Regions from separate parts of the Streptomyces sp. x-19 genome, predicted to be linked through region 1. Evidence: riboswitches for the same ligand, from Rfam matches in the RefSeq annotation. Region 1 holds a riboswitch; the other holds the start of a gene.
What was found. Region 1 has a riboswitch for cyclic di-AMP ahead of ACLJT4_RS40225 (peptidoglycan DD-metalloendopeptidase family protein). Riboswitches for the same ligand answer to the same signal wherever they lie in the genome.
Positions count from the first base shown of each region.

Region 2: linked by a shared signal. The riboswitch ahead of ACLJT4_RS02985 (NlpC/P60 family protein) and the one ahead of ACLJT4_RS40225 (peptidoglycan DD-metalloendopeptidase family protein) in region 1 are both predicted to bind cyclic di-AMP.

Region 1 is NZ_JAJPWK010000042.1:18,756-22,957, reverse strand. It holds gene ACLJT4_RS40235 (PP2C family protein-serine/threonine phosphatase) at 1-719, shown strand, start outside; gene ACLJT4_RS40230 (DUF2332 domain-containing protein) at 754-1,872, opposite strand; cyclic di-AMP (ydaO/yuaA leader) riboswitch at 2,285-2,441, shown strand; gene ACLJT4_RS40225 (peptidoglycan DD-metalloendopeptidase family protein) at 2,453-3,853, shown strand; gene ACLJT4_RS40220 (aldo/keto reductase) at 3,961-4,202, shown strand, end outside.
Region 2 is NZ_JAJPWK010000001.1:627,308-631,509, forward strand. It holds gene pcrA (DNA helicase PcrA) at 1-1,088, opposite strand, end outside; cyclic di-AMP (ydaO/yuaA leader) riboswitch at 1,338-1,507, shown strand; gene ACLJT4_RS02985 (NlpC/P60 family protein) at 1,515-2,648, shown strand; gene ACLJT4_RS02990 (hypothetical protein) at 2,856-3,209, opposite strand; partial or broken gene ACLJT4_RS02995 (C40 family peptidase) at 3,833-4,180, shown strand.

The DNA.
Region 1 (4,202 bases):
TGCTGCCGGCGCCCCCCGACACCCTCGCCGGCCTGGCGGTCGCCGCCCGCTACGTGGGTGCCCGGGCCGGTGCCCGCATCGGCGGTGACCTGCACGCCATCCAGGACACCCCGCACGGCGTGCGGATGATCGTCGGCGACGTCCGGGGCAAGGGGCTGGAGGCCGTCGAGGCCGCGGTCGTCGTGGTCGGGGCCTTCCGCGAGGCGGCGGAGCAGGAGGCCACCTTGGAGGCGGTGGCGAGCCGGCTGGAACGGGCGATCGAACGGGAGGGCGGGCGCCGCGCCGGCCTCGACCAGGACGAGGGCTTCACCACGGCCGTCCTGGCGGAGGTCCCCGCCGGGAACCAGTCCGTGCTGCGCATCCTCAACCGCGGCCACCCGTCCCCCCTGCTGCTCACCCCGGACGGCGGCCTACGGGAGCTGCCCCCGCACACGGCGGCGCTGCCGCTGGGACTGGGCGACGTGGCCGGGTGGCCCGACCGCGCGGACGAGACGTTCTTCCCCGCCGGGGCGCTGCTGCTGCTGTTCACCGACGGGGTGACCGAGGCCCGCGACCGGGCCGGGCGGTTCTACGACCCGTGCGCCCGGTTGCGCGGCAGCCAATTCAGCGGCCCCGGGGACCTGTTGGACGTGGTGGTCGAGGACGTCGCCCGGCACACCGGCGGGGGCCCCGCCGACGACATGGCCCTGTTGGCGGTCCAGCGGCCCCTGGAGGCGTAGCGCGGGGCGTCGGTGAACGGGCGGGGTGGCCGGGTTACGGCAGCGGCGGACGCAACCAGTGCACGCTCTGGCCGTGCGGCCCCGTCAGGGCCACCGGGCGCTCGTCCAGGGCGAGGGTCAGCGACATCGGGTCCCCCGGCCCGAGGGACCGGTGCTCCGGCGCGGTGATCCACGGCAGCACGCCGTGGTGCTCCTGGGAGATCCAGTGACCCGGGCCGTCCCGTTCGGCCAGCACCGACCGGACGAGCCCGGCGAACTCCTCGCGCCGGGCCGGCGGGAGGTAGTGCAGCACCGCGCTGTGGAAGACGACGAGCGTCGCCCCGGCCGGTACCCGGGCGGCCAGCGCCGGCAGTTCGTCGATCAGGTCGCCGCGCACCACCGTGGGCCGCGGCGACGCCCGGACCGCCTCGACGGCCGCCGTGAGCCGTGCCGACCGGGCCTCGTCGCCGGGCCACACCAGGGCGTGCAGCCAACGCAGGTCGTCCGGCGACCCGACCGGGTCGAGCGGTTCCAGGTCGATGCCACCGCGCCAGACGACCTCGGGCCGCGCGCCGGGCGGCACCGTCGCGCCGTCGTCCCAGGGCGCGACCCCACTGGTGCGGCAGGTGAAGGCGACCGGGCCGTCCGGGGCGCCGGCCTCGACCGGCTCCCCGTGGGGGCTGGGAGGTCCGTCGGGGACGTACCGGTAGCGGTACCGGTCGGGGTGCAGGCACAGCCCCGCCGACGTCCCGACCTCCAGGAGGGCCAGCGGCTGCGGCAGACGGGCCAGCAGCGGCAGTAACGCGGCGCAGCGGGCCGGCTCGTTGGTCTGGGTCGCGCGCCGCATGATCACCGCGCGGACCTCGTCCCAGTGCCGGACCGTCCACTCGCGCCACCGCCCGTACGCCGCCTCGCCGCGCGGCCCCGACTCGGCGTGCGGGCCGTCCAGGTAGCGCACCGCGGCGAGCAGCAGGTTCGGCTGCTGCTTGTTCCCCGAGGGCAGCGAACGGGCCAGCAGTTCGCAGATCTCGTCGTCCTGGCCGATCCGGGCGGAGAGTTCCTCGTGCGCGTCGGACCGGCCCCGCGCCTCGTGCCAGGAGAACTCCCGGTACCGAACCGCCACGTCCCGTGGGGTGTTGACGGTGCTTCCGGTGTTCGCGACGTTGACGACCATGAGGCGACGTTACCGCCCTCACGTTCCGTAACTGCGGGGCGTCCCTCCGCATAACGACTGGTGCACAATCGCCGCGAGATCGTTTGGCGATGCCGCGCCAACTCGCCCTGTTTGCGGTCAGACTGGGGGCAAAAGTCCACGCCAGAGCTTCTTCGGGGGGCTTGCGGAACCCCCGCGGATTCGTGGGAACGCTTGGATTTCCCGCACCGTCTCTATTACTGTCCGATAACGGAGCGCGGTCGTCCCAGCCGTCGCCAATGGCGGCACCGCGCGCCGACGCCGAATCCTGCACGCGCTGTTCCCGCACCTCCAGAACGACCCTTGAGCCACCCGCCCGAGCCAGCTTTCCGCACGGCGCGACCCCCGTCCTCGACCCGAGTCGGGTCGCCCGGATCGGCCGGTTCCGGGGGTCCTGTCGGATCCGCCTGGAATTGCAGGGAATTGAGTAGAGGGAACCGGGGAACCACCACCTTGGGGTGAATCGGGCGCCTCTCGCCAGGGGGTGCCGGTAGGAGACCTTCCTGCTCCGAACCCGTCAGCTAACCCGGTAGGCGAGAAGGAAGGAAAGGAGTGCGCCCCCGTGGCGTCCAACAGGCCCGCCCCCCATGCTCCGTCCGCGTACGGCCTCGGTGGTCCCGCCGACTTCGGTGGCCCGGTCGGCTTCGGCGGCCCCGCCGGCTTCACCGTTCCCACGACCGTCGGTGACCCCGCCGGCGTTCCCGCCCCCACTGCCGTGAGCGGCCCCGACGACGTCAGCGCATTCGCCGCTGTCGATGGCCCGACCGACGGCGGAGCTCCCGCTGGAGCGCCCCAAGACCCCTCGCCGTACGGCCAGTTTCCGGGGCAGCGGTCCCCCGGTGAGGTGTTCTCCCACGACCTGCTGACGCCGGAGCCTTCGCCCCAGGGCGCGCCGGGCGGCGCCGAGCCGTCGGCCGGCCCCGCCGGTGCGGACGCCGGCGACGGATGGCCGCCGGCCGACGAGTCGGACGCCGGCGACGCATCGGCCCGCCCGGTCCGCGGCAAGCACCGGGTGGCCAAGCAGCGCAGCGGCGGGCTGGCGCGCGGCGGCACGGTGCTGGGCGTCGGCGTGATCGCGGCGGTCGGCGCGAGCGGGGTGGCCGCGGCCGAGGACCGGCCGCCGGTGCCGATATCGGTGCCGGACCCCGGTGGCGTGGTCGACGACGCCACCGGGGCCCTCCAGGACGCCGGCCCCCGCACGGCCGACGCCGGTGCCGCGCCCGTCGCGACGCCCGCCGGCACGGACTCCGCAACGACGGCCTCCGCCCCCGCGGTCGGCCCCGCCGCGTCCCGTCCGCAGGGCGACGACGCCACCGCGGGCGGCGCACCGGGCGCGGGGCCGGCCGAGGCGCTGCGCCACCGCATCCTCCAGCAGGCCGACGGCCGACCGGGGGCCGCGGAGGCCGAGACCGGCAGCGATGCGGACGCCGGACCGGACGCCGGCCCGGCGGACGAAGCAGCGCCCGACGCGGCATCCGGAACGGCACCCGAGGCGGCGGCCGAGCCGGCTGCGCCCGCGTCGCGGGCCCGCCCGGCGGCGTCGGACGACCGGCCCGCCGACGGGGCGGGGACCGCCGTCGCCCCGGTCTCCTCGTACACCCTCACCACCGGCTTCGGGCAGGCCGGCGACCGTTGGGCCGCGGACCACACCGGACAGGACTTCGCGGCCCCGACCGGCACGCTGGTCAGGGCGGTGCACGACGGCACCCTCACCCAGGCGGGCTGGGCCGGCGGCTACGGCTACCGCATCGTCCTCACCCTCGACGACGGCACGCAGCTCTGGTTCTGCCACCTGTCCTCGATGGTCAAGACGACGGGGCGGGTGCACGCGGGCGACGTCATCGGCCGGGTCGGCGCCACCGGGAACGCCACCACGCCCCACCTCCACCTGGAGGTCCGCCCGGACGCCGGCGCCCCGACGGACCCGCTGCCCTGGTTGCGCGACCGCGGGGTCACGGTCTGACGGGCGCACGGAGCCGGAGCCGGCCGCCCGGCCGCGGGGGAACGACTCCCCGCGGTCGGGCGGGTGCGGAGGGAACAACTCCGCGTACCCGGGCGTTGGCACGGAGCATGACCGTGACACACGCCCAGAGCTCCGCCCCCACGCCCAAGTCGCTCGGTTCGCTGTCCGTCTCCCCGCTCTGCCTCGGAGGCAACGTCTTCGGCTGGACCGCCGACGAGGCCGAGTCCTTCGCCGTGCTCGACGCCTACGTCGCCGGCGGCGGCAACTTCATCGACACCGCCGACGTCTACTCCGCCTGGGTGCCGGGCAACAAGGGCGGCGAGTCCGAAACCGTCCTCGGCAACTGGCT
Region 2 (4,202 bases), on a different contig from region 1:
TTCTGCTCCAGCAGGATCGTGGTGGCGTCCGGGTAGTCCTCCTCGAACTGGAGGATGTTGCGGATCGTGGCGCCGCGGAAGGCGTAGATCGACTGGTCGGCGTCACCGACCACGCACAGCTCGGCGGCGGGGATGTCGACCGATGGGGGTCCCCCCGCGCGAGCGGAGCCGAGCGTGGGGGAGGGGCCGACCAGCTCGCGGACGAGGGTGTACTGGGCGTGGTTGGTGTCCTGGTACTCGTCGACGAGGACGTGGCGGAAGCGGCGGCGGTAGTGCTCGGCGACGTCCGGGAACGCCTGGAGCAGGTGGACCGTCGTCATGATGATGTCGTCGAAGTCCAGGGCGTTGGCCTCGCGCAGCCGCGCCTGGTACATCGCGTACGCCTGGGACAGGGTCTTCTCGAAGCCGTCGGCGGCCGTCCCCGCGAAGCTCTCCTCGTCGATGAGCTCGTTCTTGAGGTTGGAGACCTTCGCGCTGAAGGACTTGGGCGGGAAGCGCTTGGGGTCCAGGTCCAGATCGCGGCAGACCAGGGCCATCAGGCGCTTGGAGTCGGCCGCGTCGTAGATCGAGAAGGACGACGTGAAGCCGAGCCGCTTGGACTCCCGGCGCAGGATCCGCACGCAGGCGCTGTGGAACGTGGAGACCCACATGGCGTTGGCCCGCGGGCCGACCAGCTCCTCGACGCGCTCCTTCATCTCGCCCGCGGCCTTGTTGGTGAAGGTGATCGCGAGGATCTGGCCGGGGTGGACGTGGCGCTCGGCGAGCAGGTGGGCGATGCGGTGGGTGAGCACCCGGGTCTTGCCGGAGCCGGCGCCGGCGACGATCAGCAGCGGGCCGCCGCTGTGCGCCACAGCGGCCTTCTGCTGGTCGTTGAGCCCTTCCAGGAGCGCCGCCGGGTCGATGGCCGGGCGGGCGGCGCCGTCGCGGTAGTACGACTCCCTGGAGACGGGCGCGTCGAACCGCCCGCCGAAGAGGTCGGCGGGGACCTCCTCCGGGGCCGGGCCGGGCTCGTCCTCGGGCGGCGGCGGGGGCTCCTCGTCCGGGGGGCCGAGATCCGCCAGGAAGCTGTCGTCAAAGAGGCTGCTCATCGCCCACCGAGTCTAGGCCGCCGCACTGACAACCGGTCCCGGAGTGCCGGATTGGCCGGCACCGCTCCGCCGCGGGCGCTACCGTGTCCGTTCTGCCCGCAAACCGGCACCGCTCGCGTTCAGGTCACGAAAAGGTTTCGGGCATATCGAACACCAGCCTTCACAGGGGCCACACGAGTTGGCTACGGTCTCGCTCGGGCAGCCCGCAGTCCCCGCGGACGACAGCGTTCGCACGGGCCGCCCCCGCCGAGTCCGGTCCCGCCGCGAGGCACCCGGAGCCGGGGACCCACCAGCACCACCGGGGTGAATCGACCGGTGCGCCCGCCGCCAGGCGGACGCAGCAGCCGTAGGGCAAGCCTTCCGTCAGCAGACCGCCCGAACCCGACAGCTAACCCGGTAGGCGGTCCACGGAAGGAGTCGCCGGCCTTGGCGTCCCATCGCAAGCCGCGCACCCCCATACTCGCCACCCCCGGCGGCCGTCGTACGGCGACCGGGCTCACCACCGCCGCCCTCGCCTCGGTCACCCTGCTCTCGCAGACCGCGAACGCGGCCCCCAAGGCGCCCCAGCCCTCCATCGAAGAGGTCAAGACGAAGGTCGACGACCTCTACCAGCAGGCCGAGGTCGCCACCCAGAAGTACAACGGCGCCAAGGTGAAGGCCGACGGCCAACAACGCACGGTCAACCGTCTGCTCGATGAGGCGGCCCGGCGCGCGGACAAGATGAACGAGTCCCGGCGCCGGCTGGGCGCGTTCGCCTCGGCGCAGTACCAGAGCGGGGGGATCAACCCGACCGCCCAGCTGATGCTCGCCAAGGACCCGCAGCAGTTCGTCGACCGCAACCACCTGATGGAGCAGTTGACCGCCCAGCAGAAGCAGGCGATCACCGACTACCAGGCACAGGCCGCGGCCGCCACCCGCCAGCGGGCCCAGGCCACCAGCAGCCTGGAGAGCCTCCAGCAGTCGCAGACGTCCCTGAAGGAGAACAAGAGAAACGTTCAGGCCAAGCTGGCCGAGGCGCGCCAGCTGCTGTCCCGGTTGACCGCCCAGGAGAAGGCGCGGCTGGCCGAACTGGAGCGCCAGAAGGAGGCCGAGGCCCAGCGCAAGGCCGCCGAGCAGGCCCGCAAGGAGGCCCAGCAGCGGCAGCAGCAGCCCGGTGGCGGCGGCTCCGGGCAGGGCTCCGGCGGCGGCACGTCCGACGGCGGCTCGTACTCCACCAAGGCCGGCAAGGCGATCGCCTTCGCCCGCGCCCAGATCGGCAAGCCGTACGTCTGGGGCGCCACCGGGCCCAGCTCCTACGACTGCTCGGGGCTGACGCAGGCCGCGTGGCGGGCGGCCGGGGTCGACCTGCCGCGGACGACCTGGGACCAGGTCAAGGTCGGCACCCGGGTCTCCAGCAGCGATCTCCAACCCGGCGACCTGGTGTTCTTCTTCAACGACATCAGCCACGTCGGGATGTACATCGGCGGCGGCGAGATGATCCACGCCCCGCACCCGGGCGCCAGCGTCCGGGTGGAGTCGATCTACGGCATGCCGATCTACGGCAGCGTCCGGCCCGCTTAGCCGGTGGACGGGCGCGCACCGCGCGTCCGCGACGGACCCACCCCCCACAGCCACCCCCCACACGCCACCGCGCGGTCATCCGCCGCCTCCGGAAGTACGGAGCGGGATGACCGCGCGGTGAGCCGTTGATGCGGCGGTGCGGCGCCGGGGCCGCCGGGCGGGTGCCGGGGCCGGGGCCGTCGGGCCGGGGCCGGGGCGCCGGGGTGCTCAGGTCCAGAGCACCGCGATGAAGATGTTGAGCATGGTGAGCCCGCCGACCGCGCCGAAGAGCGGCTTGGGGAGCTTCTCCTCGTCGCGCTTGACGTAGACCAGCGCCAGGATCACCACCAGGACGGCCATCTTGATGCCGATCTTGATGTTGTTGAGCGAGTGGTCCTGCATCTGGTTCAGACCGACCAGCACGATGCCGGTGACCAGCATCGTGAGCGCGCCGTGCAGCATGGCCGGCACGAAGCGGGCGGTGCCCGCGCCCATGGCCTTCATCTGGGTCAGGAAGCCACCCAGCAGGGAGGCGATGCCGATGATGTGCAGGGCGACGAAGACATTGATTACTACGTCCATAGTGCTGGATCGTATCCGCCCCATAGCACGCCCTTTCCGGCAGGGCGCCCGTGATGCCGGCTTCGGTCAGGGCCCACCGCTCCCGGCCTCCCGCCGACCGTCGATCGGTCATCCCCGCGCGGCGGCCGCTCGGAAACGGACAATGCCGGGCAAGGGGGTTCGACGCCGTGACCCCGGGCCTAGCTTCCTCCTGCAGACGACCGGACCCGCACCCCACCGGTCGCATTCGCCCCGCAGGGAAGGAAGTGACGGCCGCCATGGCGTCGCACCACACGGCCACAGAGCGGCCGCCGCTCGCACCCCCGCCGGCCCGGACCCACCCCGCCCGCAGCACCCGCGGCGGGCTGCTGCTCGCCGCGGACCCGCAGCGCTACCTGGACGGCGCCACGGTGCTGGAGCGCACCGGCAGCCACCAGGCGACCGCGGTGACCGGCTGGGCCCGCCGCCTCGGCAGCGTCCGCCGTGTCGGCAGCCGTCCCGCGACCGCCGCGGAACGCTCCCCGGCCCCCGAGGCCGCCACCCCCCTGGAACGCGCCCCGGAGCACCTGGCACCGCCCACGCCCGCCGCCGGCACCGCGCCGCTGGTACCCGGCGTGCCCGCGGCCCCCGTCCCGCCCGTGGACGACCGGGCCGCCCGCGCGGTGGCCTTCGCCCATGCCGCCCTCGGCAAGCCCTATGCCTGGGGCGCGACGGGGCCGGCCGCGTACGACTGCTCCGGGCTGACCCTGGCCGCGTGGCGGGCCGGCGGCGTCACCCTGCCCCGGACGACCTACACGCAGATCACCTCCGGCACCCGCGTCGACTGGCCCCGGCTCCGCCCCGGGGACCTGGTGTTCTTCCACGCCGGCATCAGCCACGTGGGCCTCTACATCGGCGGCGGCGAGATGATCCACGCCCCGCACGCCGGCACCCCCGTCGAGATCGCCCCGATCGACCGACTGCCCTTCGCGGGCGCGACCCGTCCGGGATAGGAGCGCCGGGCCGCTCCCGCCG